2 regions of the Janthinobacterium sp. PLB04 genome follow, and region 2 is predicted to be linked to the other one. Evidence: predicted binding sites of a transcription regulator. Region 2 holds the regulator's gene; the other holds the start of a gene.
The links. The regulator FliA, encoded in region 2, starts transcription of late flagellar genes. The targets are predictions, from matches to a motif close to CTAAAGTTTNNNNNNNNNNNGCCGNTA.
Positions count from the first base shown of each region.

Region 1: a site for FliA is predicted at 3,978-4,004, ahead of LSO07_RS07450 (flagellar protein FliT). Genes of this name have one in related genera too.

Region 1 is NZ_CP088968.1:1,725,426-1,734,616, reverse strand. Features, by position in the region: gene LSO07_RS07470 (S9 family peptidase) at 1-582, shown strand, start outside; gene LSO07_RS07465 (CsbD family protein) at 655-840, opposite strand; gene LSO07_RS07460 (class I SAM-dependent methyltransferase) at 1,015-1,650, opposite strand; gene LSO07_RS07455 (M13 family metallopeptidase) at 1,720-3,804, opposite strand; gene LSO07_RS07450 (flagellar protein FliT) at 4,105-4,344, shown strand; gene LSO07_RS07445 (type IV pilus assembly protein FimV) at 4,759-5,880, opposite strand; gene fumC (class II fumarate hydratase) at 6,053-7,447, shown strand; gene LSO07_RS07435 (RNA-binding S4 domain-containing protein) at 7,544-7,765, shown strand; gene LSO07_RS07430 (hypothetical protein) at 7,890-8,174, shown strand; gene bufB (MNIO family bufferin maturase) at 8,304-9,191, opposite strand, start outside.
Region 2 is NZ_CP088968.1:5,356,054-5,365,244, reverse strand. Features, by position in the region: gene flhA (flagellar biosynthesis protein FlhA) at 1-554, shown strand, start outside; gene flhF (flagellar biosynthesis protein FlhF) at 822-2,150, shown strand; gene LSO07_RS23695 (MinD/ParA family ATP-binding protein) at 2,143-3,006, shown strand; gene LSO07_RS23690 (RNA polymerase sigma factor FliA) at 3,052-3,783, shown strand; gene LSO07_RS23685 (flagellar motor protein) at 3,765-4,511, shown strand; gene motD (flagellar motor protein MotD) at 4,517-5,287, shown strand; gene LSO07_RS23675 (S-layer protein) at 5,386-6,996, shown strand; gene LSO07_RS23670 (translation initiation factor Sui1) at 7,091-7,453, shown strand; gene LSO07_RS23665 (hypothetical protein) at 7,526-8,380, shown strand; gene LSO07_RS23660 (flagella synthesis protein FlgN) at 8,429-8,896, opposite strand; gene flgM (flagellar biosynthesis anti-sigma factor FlgM) at 8,905-9,191, opposite strand, start outside.

The DNA of each region.
Region 1 (9,191 bases), 2.8 Mb from region 2:
GGCTTTGTCGTCTTCCGCCTCGATAACCGCGGCTCGTCGCGCCGCGAGCGCGCATTCACGGACGCCATCTACCACAACCTGGGCGCGGCCGAAGTGGCCGACCAGCTGGTCGGCATCGACTGGCTGGGCAAGCAAAGCTTCGTCGATGCAAAACGCATCGGCGTGTTCGGCTGGAGCTATGGCGGCTTCATGACCCTGCGCTTGCTGTCGGCGGCATCGGACAAGATCGCCATGGGCGTCTCGGTGGCGCCCGTCACCGACTGGTCGCTGTACGACACCCACTACACGGAGCAATTCCTCGGCATGCCGAAGGAAAACGTCGATGGCTACAAGGCCAGTACCGTGTTCGCCCACCTCGACGGCCTGAAGTCGCCGCTGCTGCTGGTGCACGGCATGGCCGACGACAACGTCCTGTTCAGCAACAGCACCCGCCTGATCGACGCGCTGGTGAACCGCGGCGTGCAGTTCGACCTGATGACGTATCCGGGCGCCAAGCACGGCATCTCGTCGCGCGCGGGCCAGCGCCACGTGTACAAGAAAATCGAGATGTTCTTCAAGCAGAACCTGGGCGTAGCGAAGTAAAACGTGCCCACAAATAAAAACCGCCGCCTGTCTCGCGACAGGCGGCGGTTTTTTTATTGAGCGTGCGTCAGCTTAAGGTTTGCGCGTAACGGTCTCGACCGCATCCTTGACGTCGCCAACCTTCTTCTGCACTTTGCCTTCGACCTGGTTTGCCAGGCCCTTGGCTTGCTGTTCTTCGCTGCCGACGACTTTGCCAGCGGCTTCCTGGATTTTACCGCCGACTTCCTTCAGTTTACCTTCGACTTGATCTTTGTTCATGATGGATCCTCACTGTAGTTGGTACATCTGTTGTCCGGCCCCGAAGGGCCGGTACTGCGGCTCACACGCTGTTGCAAACTGCTTGCTGCGTGTCGATGTATCCATAGTACGCAAGGGGGATCAAAGGCTCTGTACGGTTCCTAACACATGCTCAATTTGCGCCAATATCGGCGATCACACGGGCTTGCGCCACACGGTGGCCAGCCACGGCTGCTGGTCGCGCGGCAAGCCGGGCGGGCGGTAGTACTGCTCGACCAAGGTAAAACCGGCCGCCTGCACGTAGGCGGCCCACGTCGCTTCGTCGTGATAGCTGCCATAGCGCGCGCCATTCCAGCCTTCCTGGTTCTGCCCGCGCGGGTTCGAGCTGAACAGCACGCCACCGGGCTTCAGGCACGCGTACAAAGCGCGCAGCACGCCGGGCAAGGCGGCGCTGGGCACGTGGAACAGCACGGCATTGGCAAACACGCCGTCGAAGTGCGCGGCGGGCAGATCGAGGTCGACGAAATCCTGCTGCCATACGGTGCAGCCGCTGTAGGCGCGCGCCATCTCGACGAAGCGGGGGCAGCCATCGACGCCCGTCGCATGGTGGCCCATGGCCGTGAACGCTTTCAGATCGCGGCCAGGGCCGCAGCCCAGGTCGAGAATATCCAGGGGCGCCGGCTTGCCGATGGCCCCCAGCAGCGCGGCGATGTTCTGGCTGACGTCGTGGTCGCGCGTGCCTTCGAAAAACTGCTCGGCACTGGCGTCGTAATGAGCCAGGGTGCGCCCGGTGATGGCGTGGATGGGGTCTTGCGGTGGGGTTGGCTTCATGGCGGTCCTGTCGATATGTGCCGCCATTTTACGGTGCCAGCGCACTGCGCGCTGGCACCGCTTTATAACCTACCAGACGCGCACGCGCTGTTCCGGCGCCAGGTACAGCTGCTGCCCCGGCTGGACGTCGAAGGCCGGGTACCAGGCGTCGAGGTTGCGCACGGTGGCGGCGCGGTATTGCGCCGGCGCATGGCCATCCGTGAGGATTTGCTGGCGCGCCGCCGCTTCGCGCGCCTTGCTGCGCCAGCTGACGCCATAACCCGTGAAGAAATCGCGGTCCGCATCCGCCTGCGCCGGCTTGCCCTGCTGCGACAAGGTGAACGCGTCATGCGCGGCCGCCACGCCGGCCAGGTCGGCCAGGTTTTCGCTCAGGGTCAGCTGGCCATTCACGCTCAGGTCGGGAAACGGCTTGTAGGCCGCGAACTGCGCCACCAATTGCTTGGATGCGGTCTGGAAATGCGCCAGGTCGGCCGGCGTCCACCAGTCGCGCAACTTGCCCTGGGCGTCGAACTGGGCGCCCTGGTCATCGAAGCTGTGGCTGATCTCGTGGCCGATGGTGGCGCCGATGCCGCCATAGTTGGCCGCATCGGATGCCTGGGGGTCGAAGAATGGCGGCTGCAGGATGGCGGCCGGAAAGTTCAGCGCATTTTGCAGCGGCAGGTTGACGGCATTGACCAGCTGCGCCGGCATGGCCCAGGCCTTGCGGTCAGGCGACTGGCCCAGCTTGGCCAGCTCCTGCCGGTAGTGGAACTGTTCCGCCCGCTGCACATTACCCAGCGCATCGCCGCGCACCACGCGCAAGCCCGCATAGCTGTCCCAGCGTTCCGGATAGCCGACGCCCACGTACAGGGTCTTGAGTTTTTCCTGCGCCTGCGCCTTGGTGGCCGGCGCCATCCAGTCCAGCTTGTCGATGCGGCGCGAGAAGGCGGCGACGATATTCGTCACCATGTCCTGTACGCGGGCTTTCGATTCAGGCGGGAAATAGCGCTCCACGTACAGCTTGCCGACGGCGTCGCTCAGGGCTGCATTCGTCGCGGCCAGCGCGCGCTTGCTGCGCGGCGACTGCTGCGGCGTGCCGCTCAAGGCGCTGCCGTAGAAGGCGAAGCGCTGGTCGGCGGCCGCTTTCGGCAAGGTCGTGCTGAAATGATTGATCGCGTGGAAGGCCAGGAAATCCTTCCATGTGGCCAGCGGCACACTCGCCACCAGCGCCGCGCTGCCCGTCATGGCCGTCGGATGCCAGACGATGAAGTCCGTCTGCCTGCCCAAGCCGGCCACCTGGAAGAAGGCCTTCCAGTCCAGTCCAGGCGCCTTGCTGGCGAAGTCGGCGGCACGCCACGCGTTATTGCCCTTGGCGACATCGGCCGAATCCTCGCGGCTGGCGTGGCTGGCGGCAATTTTCTGTTCCAGCGCAAACACGCGCGCGGCGCGGGCCGGCGCATCGCTGTAGCCAGCCTGCTTGAGCATGGCGGCGATATGCGCCTGGTAGCCTGCGCGCAAGCCCTGCATGCGCGCGCTGTCGCCCTGGTAGAACGCGCGGTCGGGCAAGCCCAGCCCGCCCTGCAGCAGGTAGGCCACGTTGCGCGTGGTGTCGTTCAAGTCTTGCGCCACCCACAGGCCGAACAGGTTTTCCGTATAAAAATTGGTGGCATTGAGCGGGTCGACATCGGCGCGCAAGCTCTCGCCCAGCGCGCGGGCCAGCCCTGCCTGGTCGCGTATGCCATCGATCTTCTTCAGCAGCGGCTTGATCGGCGCCCAGCCTTTCGCTTCGATAGCTGACTCATCCATCCAGGAACGGTAGAAATCGCTGACCTGGCGCGCCGATGCATCCGCCTGCGGCGCCGCCGCCAGGCCTTCGACGAGGGCGATGATGCGCTCGTTGGTCGCATTGGCGAGGATGGCGAACGAGCCCCAGCTGCTGCGGTCGGCGGGAATCTCCGTGCCGCGCAGCCAGTCGCCATTCACGTAATCGTAGAAATCGTCGCCGGGCAAGACAGCCGTGGGTGCCGCCATCGCGGCGGCAGGACTGGCGGCCGCCTCCTGGCCATGCGCGTGGACGACACCCCCGGCCAGGGCGATGCCGGACAGGGCCAGCGCCATGGCGCGCTTGCGCCAGGAAGCAGGGAAAGAGGAAGCGGCAGCAGTGACAACGCGCATGGTGATCCTTTCAGGCAAAGTAACGACAGTAGTATGCAAAATCATAACGCGTTTTGAAGCGCCGCAACACATTCCCCGGTCACCACGACGCCAGCAGGCATGCGTCTTGGGAGGCGATTCCGGCAGCAGGCAAGCAATCATCTAAATTATTTTCATTTTTTTTCAAAAACACCCTCAAGTTCCCGTTGCAGCCGCCGTTAATCTAGACAAGCGGTAATCCATTCACTAGTTACGGGTGTGCTCATGACCTCCAACGACGTTCTCTCGATGTATGAAAATATTGCAGGAATGACCAATAAAATGGTCTTGGCCGCACGTTCGAGCGACTGGGATGGATTGGATACCCTGGAAAACCAGTGCGCCAGCGCCGCCAGCGCGACCATGACAGGCAAGGTACCCGCCCTGGCCGGCGCCTCGCGCCTGCGCAAGATCGACTTGCTCAAGCAAATCTTGGCAAATGACCGCGAAATCCGCAGCATCACGGAACCGTGGATGACGCAGTTGCCGAGCGCCATGCCAGGTTCGCGCGCCCGCATGTAAGAAACTTGCAGCACCAGAAACGACAAAAGCACCTGCGGGTGCTTTTTTTGCGTCTGTCTCCGTGCCAGGGAGCGCGCCATCTGCGGCACCAGGCAAGGAAGGGGAATTTGGAAGGCGAGCCCCAGGTATCTCCTGGCGTCGCCTCGCTGCCGGTTGCATCCGGCGTTCGCGAGCACATCGTCGGCATCGCAAACCGCTTCCAGACCCAGGCGTTTATGCAACGCTACACCTGTTTGCCGCGCCACACTATCGTTGGTGACTGCGCCAGGCTGGGGCTGTTTTATCGTAGAGCAAGTCCACTGAATTAATCATATCACCATCTTTAAGAAATAAGCAACGCGATTGGCAAGCGTTTCCATGTATTTTTTCAATATCTTTTTTTATATCAAATTGTCGTGCCGCCTTGCATCAGCGTTAACGCGAGAACGGCTCCGGTTCCGGCTCAGCCCCTACCCCGCCTTCCACCGCTTCCGTCAGCACGGGCACATCCTTCTTCTTGCGGCTGAAAGGCTTGCGCAGCAAGACCCAGTATTTCGACGGCGCGCCCGGCCCGGCCGCCTGCTTGCGCTTGCGCACGACATACACGATGACCGCCGTCAGCAACAGGAAGACCAGAGTGCCGATGCCGAGCCACAGCAAGCCATTGCCACCCGCCGCCTTCTCGCCCGCTGGCGGCACCAGGGGCTTGGGCTTGGCATGCGGCACCCGCGCCTCGGCCGGCGCGGCAGCAGGCGCAGCGACGGCGGCAGCGGTGGCAGGCTGAGCCAGCGCCTTTTGCAAGGCGCCGAGCTTGCCTTCCAATTCGCCGAGCTTCTCATTCAAAGCCGCGTTTTTCTCATCCAGCGCCACGCACGCTTGCGCCTGCTCCACATTGGCCTGCGGCGCGCAGGCGGCGACGGGCGCCGTCGCGCGGCGCAACGGCGCCGGACGCAGCGCGGGCACAGCCGGCGCGGGCGCGGCCGGCGGCACGAACACGCGCGCCGGGCGCACGAGGCCCTCGGCGCGCGCGCGGGCCGCCAGCGCGGCGGCATCGGGTGACGGCGCGCCGGCCGCAGCCCGTGGCAACGGTGCGGATACGGGCGCAGGCAACGGAATCGCGGGCCGGACTGGCGCACTGACGGCAGCGGCAGCAGGCGGGGCCGCCGTCAGCCACACGGTGCCCAGGCGCACGACGGCGCCATTGCCACTGCCCAGCAACAAATACAGATGCACATGGCCCGCCTGGATCGCTTGCCGGGTACTCACGCGCACATAGTGGCGCCCGCCGCGTTCCAGCGGGCTGATCGTCAAGGTTTGCAGGGCCGGATCCATGCCGATGCCCCCGCCGCGGTACACATCGGGCGAAGCCAGGCGCACGGCCACGCCATTGGCTTCCTCGGGCGCCAGAGCCGTCAGTTCGATTTCGGCCAGCAGAGGCTGGCCCACATGCGACAGCACGGCCATCTCGCCCAGTTCGGCCGCCATGACGGGCGGCAAGGCCAGGCTGGCGGCGGCGCACGCGATCAGGGACCAACGGGGAAGACTGCTGCTCTGCATGGACTGATCACTTTGATAACAGGGTAAATAAGGGGAACTCGCCTGTCTTTAACGGCAGGAAAACGCAAAAATATAGATAGGCCAGGGTAAAAATGATGCATTACAGCATCATCCTGTGCCTTTTTTGCGCCTGGAGTACACTCGATCCACCTCTATCGATGAAAGGGATGTCATGAGTAGCAGAATCGAACGCGACAGTTTCGGCCCGATCGACGTACCCGCCGACCGGCTGTGGGGAGCGCAAACGCAGCGCTCGCTCGAGCACTTCCACATTTCCACGGAAAAGATGCCGCCCGAACTGATCGCCGCCCTGGCCACCGTCAAGCGCGCGGCCGCCCACGTCAACCTGGACTTGGGATTACTAGATGGCAAGAAAGCCGTGGCCATCACGCAGGCGGCCGACGAAGTGCTGGCCGGCAAGCACGACGCGGAATTCCCGCTGGCCGTCTGGCAGACGGGCTCTGGCACGCAAAGCAATATGAACATGAACGAAGTGCTGGCCAACCGCGGTTCCGAGCTGATCGGCGGCTTGCGGGGCGCCGAGCGCCTGCTGCACCCGAACGACGACGTCAACCTGGGCCAGTCTTCGAACGATATCTTTCCGACAGCCATCCACGTGGCCGCCGCCCTGGCCGTTGCCAACACGGTCTTGCCGCCGCTGCGCCAGCTGCGCGCCACCCTGGATGCGAAAGCCACGGAATTTGCCGACATCGTCAAGATCGGCCGCACCCATTTGCAGGATGCGACGCCGCTGACCCTGGGCCAGGAATTTTCCGGCTACGTGGCGCAACTGGACTTTGCCGAGCACATCATCACGGCATCGTTGCCGCCGCTGCTGCAACTGGCCGCCGGCGGCACGGCCGTGGGCACGGGCTTGAATGCCCACGTGGAATTTGCCGGCCGCATCGCGGCCGAGCTGGCGCGCCTGACGGGCCAGCCGTTCGAGACGGCCAGCAACAAGTTCGCCGCCCTGGCCGCCCACGACGCCCTCGTCGCCGCCCATGGCGCACTGAAAACCCTGGCCACGGCCCTGATGAAAATCGCCAACGACGTGCGCTGGATGGCCTCCGGCCCCCGTTCCGGCCTGGGCGAAATCACCATCCCCGAAAATGAGCCGGGCAGCTCCATCATGCCGGGCAAGGTCAATCCTACCCAGTGCGAAGCGCTGACCATGCTGTGCTGCCAGGTCTTCGGCAACGACGTCGCCATCACGGTGGGCGGCGCCTCGGGCAATTTCGAGCTGAATGTCTTCAAACCCTTGATTGCGCACAACTTTCTGCAAAGCGCGCGCCTGCTGGGCGACGGCATGCGCAGCTTCGACGAGCATTGCGCCCACGGCATCGCGCCGAACCGCGAACGCATCGCCGAACTGATGGAGCGTTCCTTGATGCTGGTCACGGCGCTGGCGCCGCACATCGGCTACGACAAGGCGGCGCAAATCGCCAAGCAGGCCCAGCATGAAGGCACGACCCTGAAGGACGCGGCGCTGGCCCTGGGCTTTGTGACGGAAGAGCAATTTGGCGCGTGGATCGTGCCCCTGGAGATGACGCGTCCCAACAAAAGCTGAGGCTGCACCCTGCATTGCTGGCGGCTTCAGGTAAACTAGGGATTAGTTGAGGTCGTCATCAAGTGTTTAAAACACATCATTGCAATAAGGGATACAATGCAAAAAGTAAGCTTTGATTTAACATCCGAGTTCGTCGAGCTGAACCAGCTGTTGAAGCTGGTCGGCCTGTGCGACAGCGGTGGCGCAGGCAAGGTCATGGTCGATAGCGGCGTGGTGAAGGTCGATGGCAAGAAGGAATTGCGCAAGACCGCCAAGATCCGCGCCGGCCAGGTCGTCAGCGTGGGCGATATCCGTATCACGGTCGTCGGCCCCGCTTGATGCCGGCATGGGGCGCGAAAGCAGCCCCATGCTTCCAGCCATCACCGCTGCCAGCCGGCTGCCTGGATCAAGCTGCAACATGTCGTTATTGCCAGATAAATATCGATTGCAGAAGGGAAGCGCCATGGACCATCCCGAACAAGGTACGCGCAGCCAGGAACGCCTGATCGGCGACTTGCGCCAGGTAATAGAAAACGCGGAAGAATTGCTGCGCAACACAGACAAATACACCAGCAGCCTGTACCAGGGGGCGCGCGCCAGGCTGGAACTGGCCCTCGTCGCGGCCACGGCCGAGCTGGCCCGCTTTGAAGAAGAGCAAGTGACGCGCATGATGGACGCCACCCTGGCCGCGAATACCCTGTACCGCGATCAGACGGGCGAAGCGCGCGTGCTGCGGGCCTTCGAATAACAAGGCCTGACAAAACCGTAGCGAGCGGAAGGAAGTTGTGGTTGAGAAGCGCAACTGTACGAAGGTACAGTGAGCATCGCAGACCGCAAATTACGACGCGTAGTAGGTTTTGATAGGCGTACTAAACCGTCACGCCGTCAATACGGCATGCGCCAGCCACTGGCGCAAGTATGCGGCCAGGTCAAATGCCGGATCCAGCTCGAACGCCGCATCGAGCGCGGCGCCAAAGGTCTGCCCCTGCTGCAAGGCCAGCAATGCCGCATGCGCGGCCGCATCCAGTACCAGCACCTGCGCCTTCCAGCGCGTCCGGCATACCAGCGCGTAGCTGGCCACCTGCATCTCTTGCGGAAACATCCCCTGCCCTTCACCATCCTGATGCGCCTGCCATAGGGCCGCCACCTGCCAGCCGGACGCCAGCAAAACGCAAGCGGGATGCAAGGTAAAACAGTGCGCTTCCAGTTGATCGGGATGCAGGGCGGCCAGCGCCTCTGGCGCCAGGCCCTGCGCATCGGCTGCGTAATGTGCCAGGTGCAAGGCCCATTCCAAGCGCGCCATGTCCGGCAGATAGGGCAACTCCGCCACGGGCGGGAACACAGCGAGAAAATCGGCGAAACGGGCACCAAACTGATTCAAATCAGCGCTATCGGATGGCATCTGCCGGCCATACGCGTGCGCCAGGCCACCGAAGAATTCCTCCCCCACCAGCGCCAGCACGACGGGGTAGACCTGGCTCAGGGTGCGGCGCCAGTTGGCGCCCAGGCTGCCGCGGTACAGTGAGAAACGCTGTGGCACCGCGTCTCCCGCGAACGGCGGCAAGGCTGCCGCCGTATCCAGCAAGGCTGCGGCAAACGCTTGCTGGCCAGCCGCCAGCGCGTCGAGCGGCACTGGCGCTGGCGAGGACGGCAGCGCCGCTCCCTGCCATGGCGTCTGCGGCACATGGCGCGCCAGCATGGCCTGCGCCTTGTCCGCCTCGCCCAGCAGGATATCCAGCGGCGGCAGATCCGTATCCCATTCGAT
Region 2 (9,191 bases):
TGCTCGACCACCTGGGCAAGGATGCGCCGCGCCTGGTGGAAGACCTGGTGCCGAAGATGCTGTCCTTGTCGACCCTGCAAAAAGTGCTGCAGAACCTGCTGGCCGAGGGCGTGCACATCCGCGACATGCGCACCATCATCGAAACTCTGGCCGAGCATACGGTCAATACGCAAGACCCGAACGACCTGACTGCGCTGGTGCGCGTCGCCCTGGGCCGCGCCATCGTGCAGCAACTGTTCCCCGGCGCGGCCGAACTGTCCGTGATGACGCTCGACAGCCGCCTGGAGCGCCTGCTGATGCAGGCGATGGGCAATGGCGGCGATGGCGCCGGCATCGAGCCTGGCCTGGCCGACACCATCGCGCACCAGGCGGGCCTGGCCGCGCAGCAGCAGGAAGCGCTGGGCCTGACGCCGGTGCTGCTGGTGCCGGCGCCGCTGCGCGCCTTGCTGTCGCGTTTCCTGCGCCGCGCCTTGCCGCAGCTTAAAGTGCTGTCGCATGCGGAAGTGCCGGAAACCAAGACCATCCGCGTCACGGCGCTGGTGGGGGCGCAGTAGTTGACAGCATTAGTACCGGGGTCAGGCCCGCCGGGTCTGGCCCCAGCCCTTGCCTTTGGTCAAATAAACATCAATTTCCTCTCGGCAAACTGAATAACGGGTACTTTCCCGTCCTGTTCCTTCGATCGTTTCCTGCAAGCATCGCTAATAATGGAAACTGTCCGGGTGATCTGTGTCCATGTGGAAGACAGCACTCAAGCAACAGGAGTCGATGATGGTCACACAGTTCAGCCAATATTGCGCCACCCCCGCCTTGGGAGGCCGGTCATGAATGTGAAGAAATTTACGGGCGCCTCGTCGCGCGATGCGCTGCGCAAGGTGCGCGAAGCGCTGGGCCCCGATGCCGTGATCCTGTCGAACCGCCAGGCCGATGGCGTGGTGGAAATCCTCGCGCTGGCCAATGACGATGCCGCTTCGCTGGCGTCGCCGCCGGCCGCGTCCGAAATGGCCCAGCCCCGTCCCCAGTTGCAGACCCAGTTCGCCACGCCGCAGCGTCCGGCCGCCCCGGCACAGCGCCCGGCCGCGCCGCGTCCCGCCGCACCGCGCCAGGCTGCCTCCGAGCCAGTGGACATGGCCCGCATGCAGCAGATGATGGCCAGCGCGCTGGCGCACGTCAAGGAAAACGCCGCCGCCGAGATGAGCGGCATGATGAATGAAATCCGTGCCATGCGCGGCATGATGGAAACCCAGCTGGCGGAAATCTCGTGGGGTTCGACGCAGCAGCGCGAGCCGCAAAAAGCCGTCGTGCTGCGCGAAATGCTGGCTGCCGGTTTTTCGGCCAGCCTGGCGCGCTACCTGATCGACAAGCTGCCGGCCGGCCTCGATGGCGCGCAAAGCATGCGCTGGATCAAGACCGTCCTCAGCCGCAACCTGAATACGGTGGCCAATGAAGACGCCATGCTGGAGCAGGGCGGCGTGTTTGCCCTGGTGGGCCCGACCGGCGTCGGCAAGACCACCAGCACGGCCAAGCTGGCGGCCCGCTGCGTGATGCGCCACGGCCCGGAAAAGCTGGCCCTGATCACCACCGATGCCTACCGTATCGGCGCGCACGAACAGCTGCGCATCTACGGCAAGATCCTCGGCGTGATGGTGCATTCCGTGAAGGACGAGGCGGACTTGCGCATCGCCCTGAAGGAATTGAAGAACAAGCACACGGTGCTGATCGATACGGTCGGCGTGAGCCAGCGCGACCAGATGGTCACGGAGCAGGTGGCCATGCTGTCGGGCGCCGGCGCCGATGTGAAACGCCTGCTGTGCCTGAACTCCACGGCGACCCAGGAAACCCTCAACGAAGTGGTGCGCGCCTACCAGGGCAGCGGCCTGGCCGGCTGCATCATGACCAAGCTCGATGAAGCGGCCTCGATCGGCAACGTGCTCGACGTGGTGATCCGCCAGAAGCTGAACCTGTTTTATGTGTCGAACGGCCAGCGCGTGCCGGAAGACCTGTACCTGGCCGACCGCGGCTACCTGATCGACCGCGCCTTCAAGCTCAAGCGCGATGCGGCGGCGACGCAGTTTTCCGATGCCGAACTGCCGCTCCTGATGGCGCAGGCGGCCGCCCGCAACAATGAAGCGCGCGGGGTGCACCTTGGCTAATTTCGATTTCGACCAGGCCGAAGGCTTGCGCCGCATGCTGGCCGGCCCGCAGCCGCGCGTCATGACGTTCCTCTCGGCCACGCCGCAGGACGACAAGGGCGCCATGCTGGTCAACCTGGGCGCCTCGCTCGTCTACGGCGGCAATGACGTGCTGCTGCTCGACGCCAGCGGCGGCAGCGATGGCGTGGCGGCGCGCCTGGGACTGGCGCACGGCGCCAGCCTGCGCGACGTGGCGCGCCAGCAGTGCGGCTTGAACCAGGTCATCCACCAGGTGCCGCAAGGCTTTGGCGTGGCCAGCCTGGGTGCGCGCAACCATTTGATGGACAGCATGGACTATGCGGGCGAGGACGAACTGCGCCGCCTGGGCAAGACGTTCGAGGTGCTGGCGCGCCAGAGCGGCATCGTGCTGGTCGACGGCGTCGTGGCCGACGAGGGCGATTGCTTCCCCGTGCCCCTGATGGCCTCGTCCGATATCGTCGTGCAAGTGTCGACCAGCGCCACCTCGATCAAGGCGGCGTACTGCCTGATCAAGCGCCTGAGCCAGGAACTGGGGCGCCGTCCGTTCGGTATTCTCGTCACCGGCGCTTCCGAATCCGAGGCAAAAGTGGTATACGATAATATGGCGCAGGCGGCGAGCCGCTACCTGGCCGTGAAGCTGACCTCGATGGGTTCGGTGCCTGCCGACGAGTATCTGCACCGCGCGGCGCGGCTGGGCCGCAGCGTGGTCGATGCGTTTCCGCTGGCGGGCGCCTCGGTGGCGTTTCGCGGACTGGCCGAGCGGCTGGCCCGTTCGGCGGCACCGGTGCTTGGCGGCACCTTGTACCAGACGGGGAGCCCGCACCAGTTCAGCGCCTGAATCGAACCGTAGCACCAGATAAGATGAGAAAACAATAAGCAGCCTATGTACACGGTCAAAGGGAAATCGAACAAGGACTATTTGCTGACGGAGCACATTCCGCTGGTGAAGCGTCTGGCGCACCATATGAAGGCGAAATTGCCGCCTTCGGTCGAGGTCGATGACCTGATCCAGGCCGGCATGATCGGCCTGCTCGATGCCATTAGCCGCTATGAAGAGACGCATGGCGCGCAGTTCGAGACGTATGCCGTGCTGCGCATCCGCGGCGCCATGCTCGACGAATTGCGCACCAGCGACTGGCTGCCGCGCAGCATGCGCCAGAACATGCGCAAGATCGAGGAGGCGATGAGTACCTTGCAGCAGCGCCTCGGCCATCCGCCGACGGAGTCGGAAGTGGCAAAGCTGCTGAAGATGTCGCTGGCCGACTACCAGGAAATGCTGGGCGACGGCGGCGGCCACCAGCTCGTGTACTACGAAGACTTTCATGACCCGGACGGCAATGACAGCTTCCTCGACCGCCACTGCGTGGACGAAGACAGCGACCCCTTGCGCTCCCTGCTAGATACCGATTTCCGGCAATCCGTGATCGATGCCATCGACGCGCTGCCACCACGCGAGAAAATACTCATGGGCCTGTATTACGAAGAAGAGCTGAACCTGAAGGAGATCGGCGCGGTGATGGGCGTGTCGGAATCGCGCGTCTCGCAGCTGCATACCCAGGCCGTCGCGCGCCTGCGCGCAACCTTGAGGGAGCAGGCGTGGACTGGTCCAGCGTAATCGGGCTGGCGCTGGCGCTGGCGGGCCTTTTGGTCGGCCAGGCACTGGAAGGCGGCAAGATGGCCTCCCTGCTGCAGCCGGCCGCCTTTGCCATCGTTGTCATCGGCACCTTCGGCGCCGTGCTGCTGCAAACGCGGCTGCGCACCTTCGTGCGCGGCCTGGAAATGCTGCGCTGGGTGTTTTTGCCGCCGCCCGACACGCGTGCCGCGCTGGCGCGCGACATCGGGCAGTGGAGCCTGACGGCGCGGCGCGACGGCCCGCTGGCGCTCGAGCGCCTGATGGAAAACACGGCCGACCGCTTCAACGCCAAGGGCTTGAGGATGATCGTCGACGGCATCGCGCCCGACAAGCTGCGCCAGCTGCTCGACGTGGAAATCTCCGCCTATGAAATGGCCGAGCGCCAGGCCGTCAAGGTGTGGGAATCGGCGGCCGGTTATTCGCCCACCATCGGCATCCTGGGCGCCGTGCTGGGCCTGATCCACGTGATGGAAAACCTCACCGATCCGAGCAAGCTGGGCGGCGGCATTGCCGTGGCGTTTGTCTCGACGATTTATGGCGTCGGCCTGGCCAACCTGCTGTTCCTGCCGGTGGCGAATAAACTCAAGGCCATCGTCTCGCGCCGCGTGCTGCAATACGAAATCACGGCCGCCGTGCTGTACGACATCGCCACGGGCGACCATACGCGCATCATCGAAGAGCGCGTTTCCAGCCTGCTGCACGAGCACTGACCATGATGCGGCGCGCGCGCAGGAAGTATGACGAGGAACCGGACAACCAGGACCGCTGGCTGATCTCGTACGCCGACTTCATCACCCTGCTGTTCGCCTTCTTCGTTGTCATGTACGCGATTTCGCAAGTCAACGAAGGCAAATACCGCGTCTTCCAGAATGCCATCGGCCAGGCCTTCAGCCTGGAAAAGGGCGCGCCGCCCATCATCATGGAGGCGCCGCAGGCCATTCCGCTGCCGAACCCGGCCCTGAAACGCCGCACGGAAGCCATCCGCCGCGAGCGCGAACACATGACGCGCCTGGCGCAGGACCTGACCTCCACCCTGGCGCCGCTGGTGAAGGAAGGCAAGGTGCGGGTCACGCAGACGAGCCGCGGCGTGAGCGTGGAAATCAATGCCAGCGTGCTGTTCGACCCGGGCGCGGCGCGCCTGACGGTGGAATCGGACCAGGCCCTGCGCGCCGTCGCCGTGCTGCTCAAGGACGATACGCACGACGTGCAGGTGGAAGGGCATACGGACGTGCAGCCGATCAGTAATTCCAACTTTGCCTCGAACTGGGAATTGTCGGCCGCGCGCGCCAGCGCCGTGGTGCGCCTGTTCATCGCCAGCGGCGTCAAGGCGTCGCGCCTGACGGCCGTCGGCCACGCCGACAATATCCCCGTGGCGCCGAACGAAACGGCGGAAGGGCGCGCGCGCAACCGCCGGGTCGCCGTGACGATTTTGTCGGGCATCCCCGAAACGGTGACGGAAGTGCCGACGGCACCGGTGGCCAACTAGACGGGTCTTTCGGGCCGCTAAGGTCAGGCGCATGTCATTCGGTGGTCATACTGGAATGCTAGGCTGTCGCACTTCTTTTCAGCCTCCAGGTCTATCCCATGTCTTACTCCAGAATGTTGCTTCCTTCGGCTATCGCCATCCTGTTGAGCGTCGCCGCTTGCGGCGGCGATAGCGACCCGTCCAGCAGCGTGCCACCGGTCCCGACTGGCCGCTGGATCGCCGGCGACCTGCATACCCACACCACGCAATCGGCCGATGCGGATGTCAGCCAGACGCTGGACAAGGTGCTGGTCAAGGCGTTCGGCAGCTACGGCCTCGACTGGATGGCGCTGTCCAACCATTTGCGCGTCTCCACGCGCGACGCACTGGGCGCGCCGCTGCCGACGCCCATCCCGATGTCCATCGGTGCTGAGCGCTATGAAATTCCACGCGTGCAGGCGCTGCAGGCGGGCGGCACCTATGCCGACAAACTGGTCTTTTCCGGCTTCGAGTGGGACATGCCGACCCACGATCACATCGGCATCGGCCTGTTCGAGGGCGCGGACAAGCTCAGTGCCAGCACCCGGGGCATGAAGGAGTTCGAGTACCTGTTTACCACGCGCGACGCCAGCATGTTCGACGCTGCCGATGTTGCAGCATGGAAAGCCAAACATGGAGAAACCCGCTATAACAAGACGGCAGCCGATGCGCTGCAAGCCATCAACTGGCTCAAGCAGAACTATCCGGAGACCAGCTACGCCGTCATCAACCATCCATCGCGCAACAAGGGCAGTTACAGCATCGCCGACTTGCGCGCCTTTAACGATGCCGCCCCCAACATCATGTTCGCCATCGAAGGCATGGTCGGCAACCAGATGGAACCGGACCGCGGCGGCTACACGGCCGCCTATACGGACGACAATGCGCTGCTGCGCGTGTATGGGGGCGTCGATTACGTGGTGGCCAAGCTGGGCGGGCCATGGGATGCGCTCCTGGGCGAGGGGCGCCGCATCTGGAACCTGACCGATTCGGATACCCACTTCAAGATCGTCGGCGGCAACAGCAGCGGCTATTTCCCCGGAGAGTATGCGAAGAACTATGTGTTCAACAGCGCGCAAGGTGCGCCGCTGGCGAAAGACTTGCTGGCCGGTTTGCGTTCGGGCAAGATGTTCTCGACTTACGGCGATCTGATCAACGCGCTGGACTTCAACCTGGCCAGCAAGGACGACCGCAAGGAGATGGGCGGGGAGCTGAAGGTCGGCAACGGCGATAAAGTCACCATTACCATCCGCTTCAGGAGCCCGGCCAAAAACAACTACGAAAAGCCCGTCGATAGCGGCGTGGCCGCCGGCGTCAAGCCCGTTGTCGACCATGTCGACCTGATCGTCGGCGATGTGGGCGCGAAGGCGGCGGCGGGTACGCCGGCCTACAACGTTGCCGCCAATGCCAGCACGCGGGTGCTCAAGCGCTTCACCAGCGCGGACTGGAAAGTCGGGGCCGACGGCTACTACAGCGTAAGCTACGAAACGACGGCGACGAAGAACCAGTATTTCCGTTTGCGCGGCACCAATCTGGGTACCGATGTCGCCGGCCTGACGCAGGCTGGCGAGCCGCTGGCCGACCAGCGAACGGGCACGACGGACAGCACCCAGCGTTTCAATGACATCAACGACCGCAATTACCGCAGCCTGTGGTTCTATTCGAATCCCGTATTCGTCACCTTGCGTTAATACGCTGCACGGCGCGCCACCGGATGGGGCGCGCCGGGCTTGATCCCGCTTCCACTTGGTACAATCGCGCCTTCTCCCTTTTTATCTCCCCATCATGAAAAGCAGCTCCCAGGGCGGTCTCGTCTATTCCACCGAAACGGGCCGCATGTGTCCCGCCTGTCGCCAGCCGCTGGCGCAATGCGCATGCAAGGCGCAGGCCAAGGCGGCGCCTGCGGGCGATGGCGTGGTGCGCGTGTCGCGCCAGACCAAGGGCCGTGGCGGCAAGAGCGTCACCGTGGTCAAGGGTTTGCCGCTGGACGCCATGGCGCTGGCCCTGCTGGGCAAGCAGTTGCGCACGCAGTGCGGCTCGGGCGGCACGGTCAAGGATGGCGTGATCGAGGTGCAGGGCGACCATGTCGACGCCATCCTGGCCGCGCTGACCAGGCTGGGCCACCAGCCGAAAAAGGCTGGCGGCTGAGCGTGCGGAGGCGTGCGGCCCGCTGCCGCAGGCCTGTGGTAACGTGCATTTCCTTTTATGCGCCACCTCATCATGAATAGCAAACTGACCGGCATCGCCGGCGCCGCTGCCATCGCGGCGGTACTGGCGCTCGTGTACTGGCCCGCACCCGACGCCAGCGCGCCGCAAGCGGATGCGGCTGCAGCCAGCGCGCCGGCGGGACGCAGCCTGGCGTCGTATCTGAATATCGACGCCGCCCCCGTCGCCGATGCCGCGCCCGTTCCCGTGACCCTGGCACAGCAGCTTGCGCGCCTGGCCGCCAGCGGCAGGGCGGAAGACGCGTATGCGGCGTTCAGCCTGATCGACGACTGCATCGTCTTCCAGCAGGAAGGGCGCTTGCCGGGCATGGAATTCGAGCTGGGCCGCGAGATGACGGTGGAAGAAAAAGCCGCCCAGCAGCAGCTGTGCGCGGGCCTGACACAGCGCCAGCGCGAGGACCGGCTCGGCTACCTGGCCACCGCCGCCAAGGCGGGCGTGCCGGGCGCGGCCACCCTGTTCCTGTCGGAAGGTCCGTTCGGCGACCGCAGCGCGCTGCGCAACCGTCCCGACGATCCGCTGGTGCAGGCATGGAAACGGCAAGCCATCGCCCAGTTGACGGCGCAGGCGGACGAGGCTGAACTGACCAGCGTGGCTACCCTGATGATGGCGTACTTGCGCGATGGCGAGGTGGTGCGGAAGGATGCGCCGCAAGCGTATGGCTACCTGCTGGCCCTGCGCCAGGTCTACGACGATATCCTCGCGCCCGGCGTCACCAATCCGTATCAGGATGAGTACTGGCACTGGCTGCAGGCGGAGCTGACGCCGGAGCAGCAAGCCGCGGCCAGCGCCAGGGCGCAAGCCATCGTGGCGAAATACCGCCAGCATGCGGGGCGTCCCGCGCACGGTTGAGCTGGCAAGGCCGCTGCTCCTTGCCGGGTTGCTGTTAACTAAGGGGGATTAGCCGATGACGACGCGCCGGCTGGCCGTGTTTGTCGTCGGTTGGCCGCTGGGGCCGTAGAAATTGCCGCTCTGGGCCGGGGGGCGCATGGCGTTCAGGGCGCCTTGCGTATGTACCATATGCTTGTTGACGAGCAGGCTGTTCAGGCGGTTTTGTTCCTTGGCTTCGCGCGTCGTCTCGAGCAGGGCTTTCCACAGGGGCGCCGCTTCCGCTTCGCCGGCACCCACCAGCCAGTCTTCCATGCCCGCTTCGGCCGCCATGAAACCGGCCGCCGCCAGCGCCTGGTGGCGTTGCGCCGCCAGCTGGCTCAATTGTCCTACGAGTGCCGTCTTGCGCACCGTGAGCTCCGTGATTGCATCGATGTCAGCCGCAACCAGATGCCGCTGTTCTTCTTTCATCAATGCCAGCAATGTGGTCATGAGCTGTTGCTCGTCGCGCAGGCTGGAAAACGGAGTCACTGATTGCATGAGGGAACCTATCTATTTCGTGAGTGCAGCAAGTCCTTGACCGTGTCGAGGAGACCGTCCGCCACTTTTTCTGAGTTGACCTGGAACTGGCCGTCGGCGATCGCCAGCTTGATGCGTTCGACTTTTTTCGTGTCGAACACGGCGCCGCTGCCGGCAGTTGCACTGGCCGCTAATGCCTGTCCTTGCGGCGACAGGCGTACATTGTCCGACGTTGTCGGTGTTGCCTGGGCTTTCTCGGCATTCCGGGCGCCGGAGGTACTCGCGGGCGCCACCGGCAGGCCGGGATTGCTTTTAA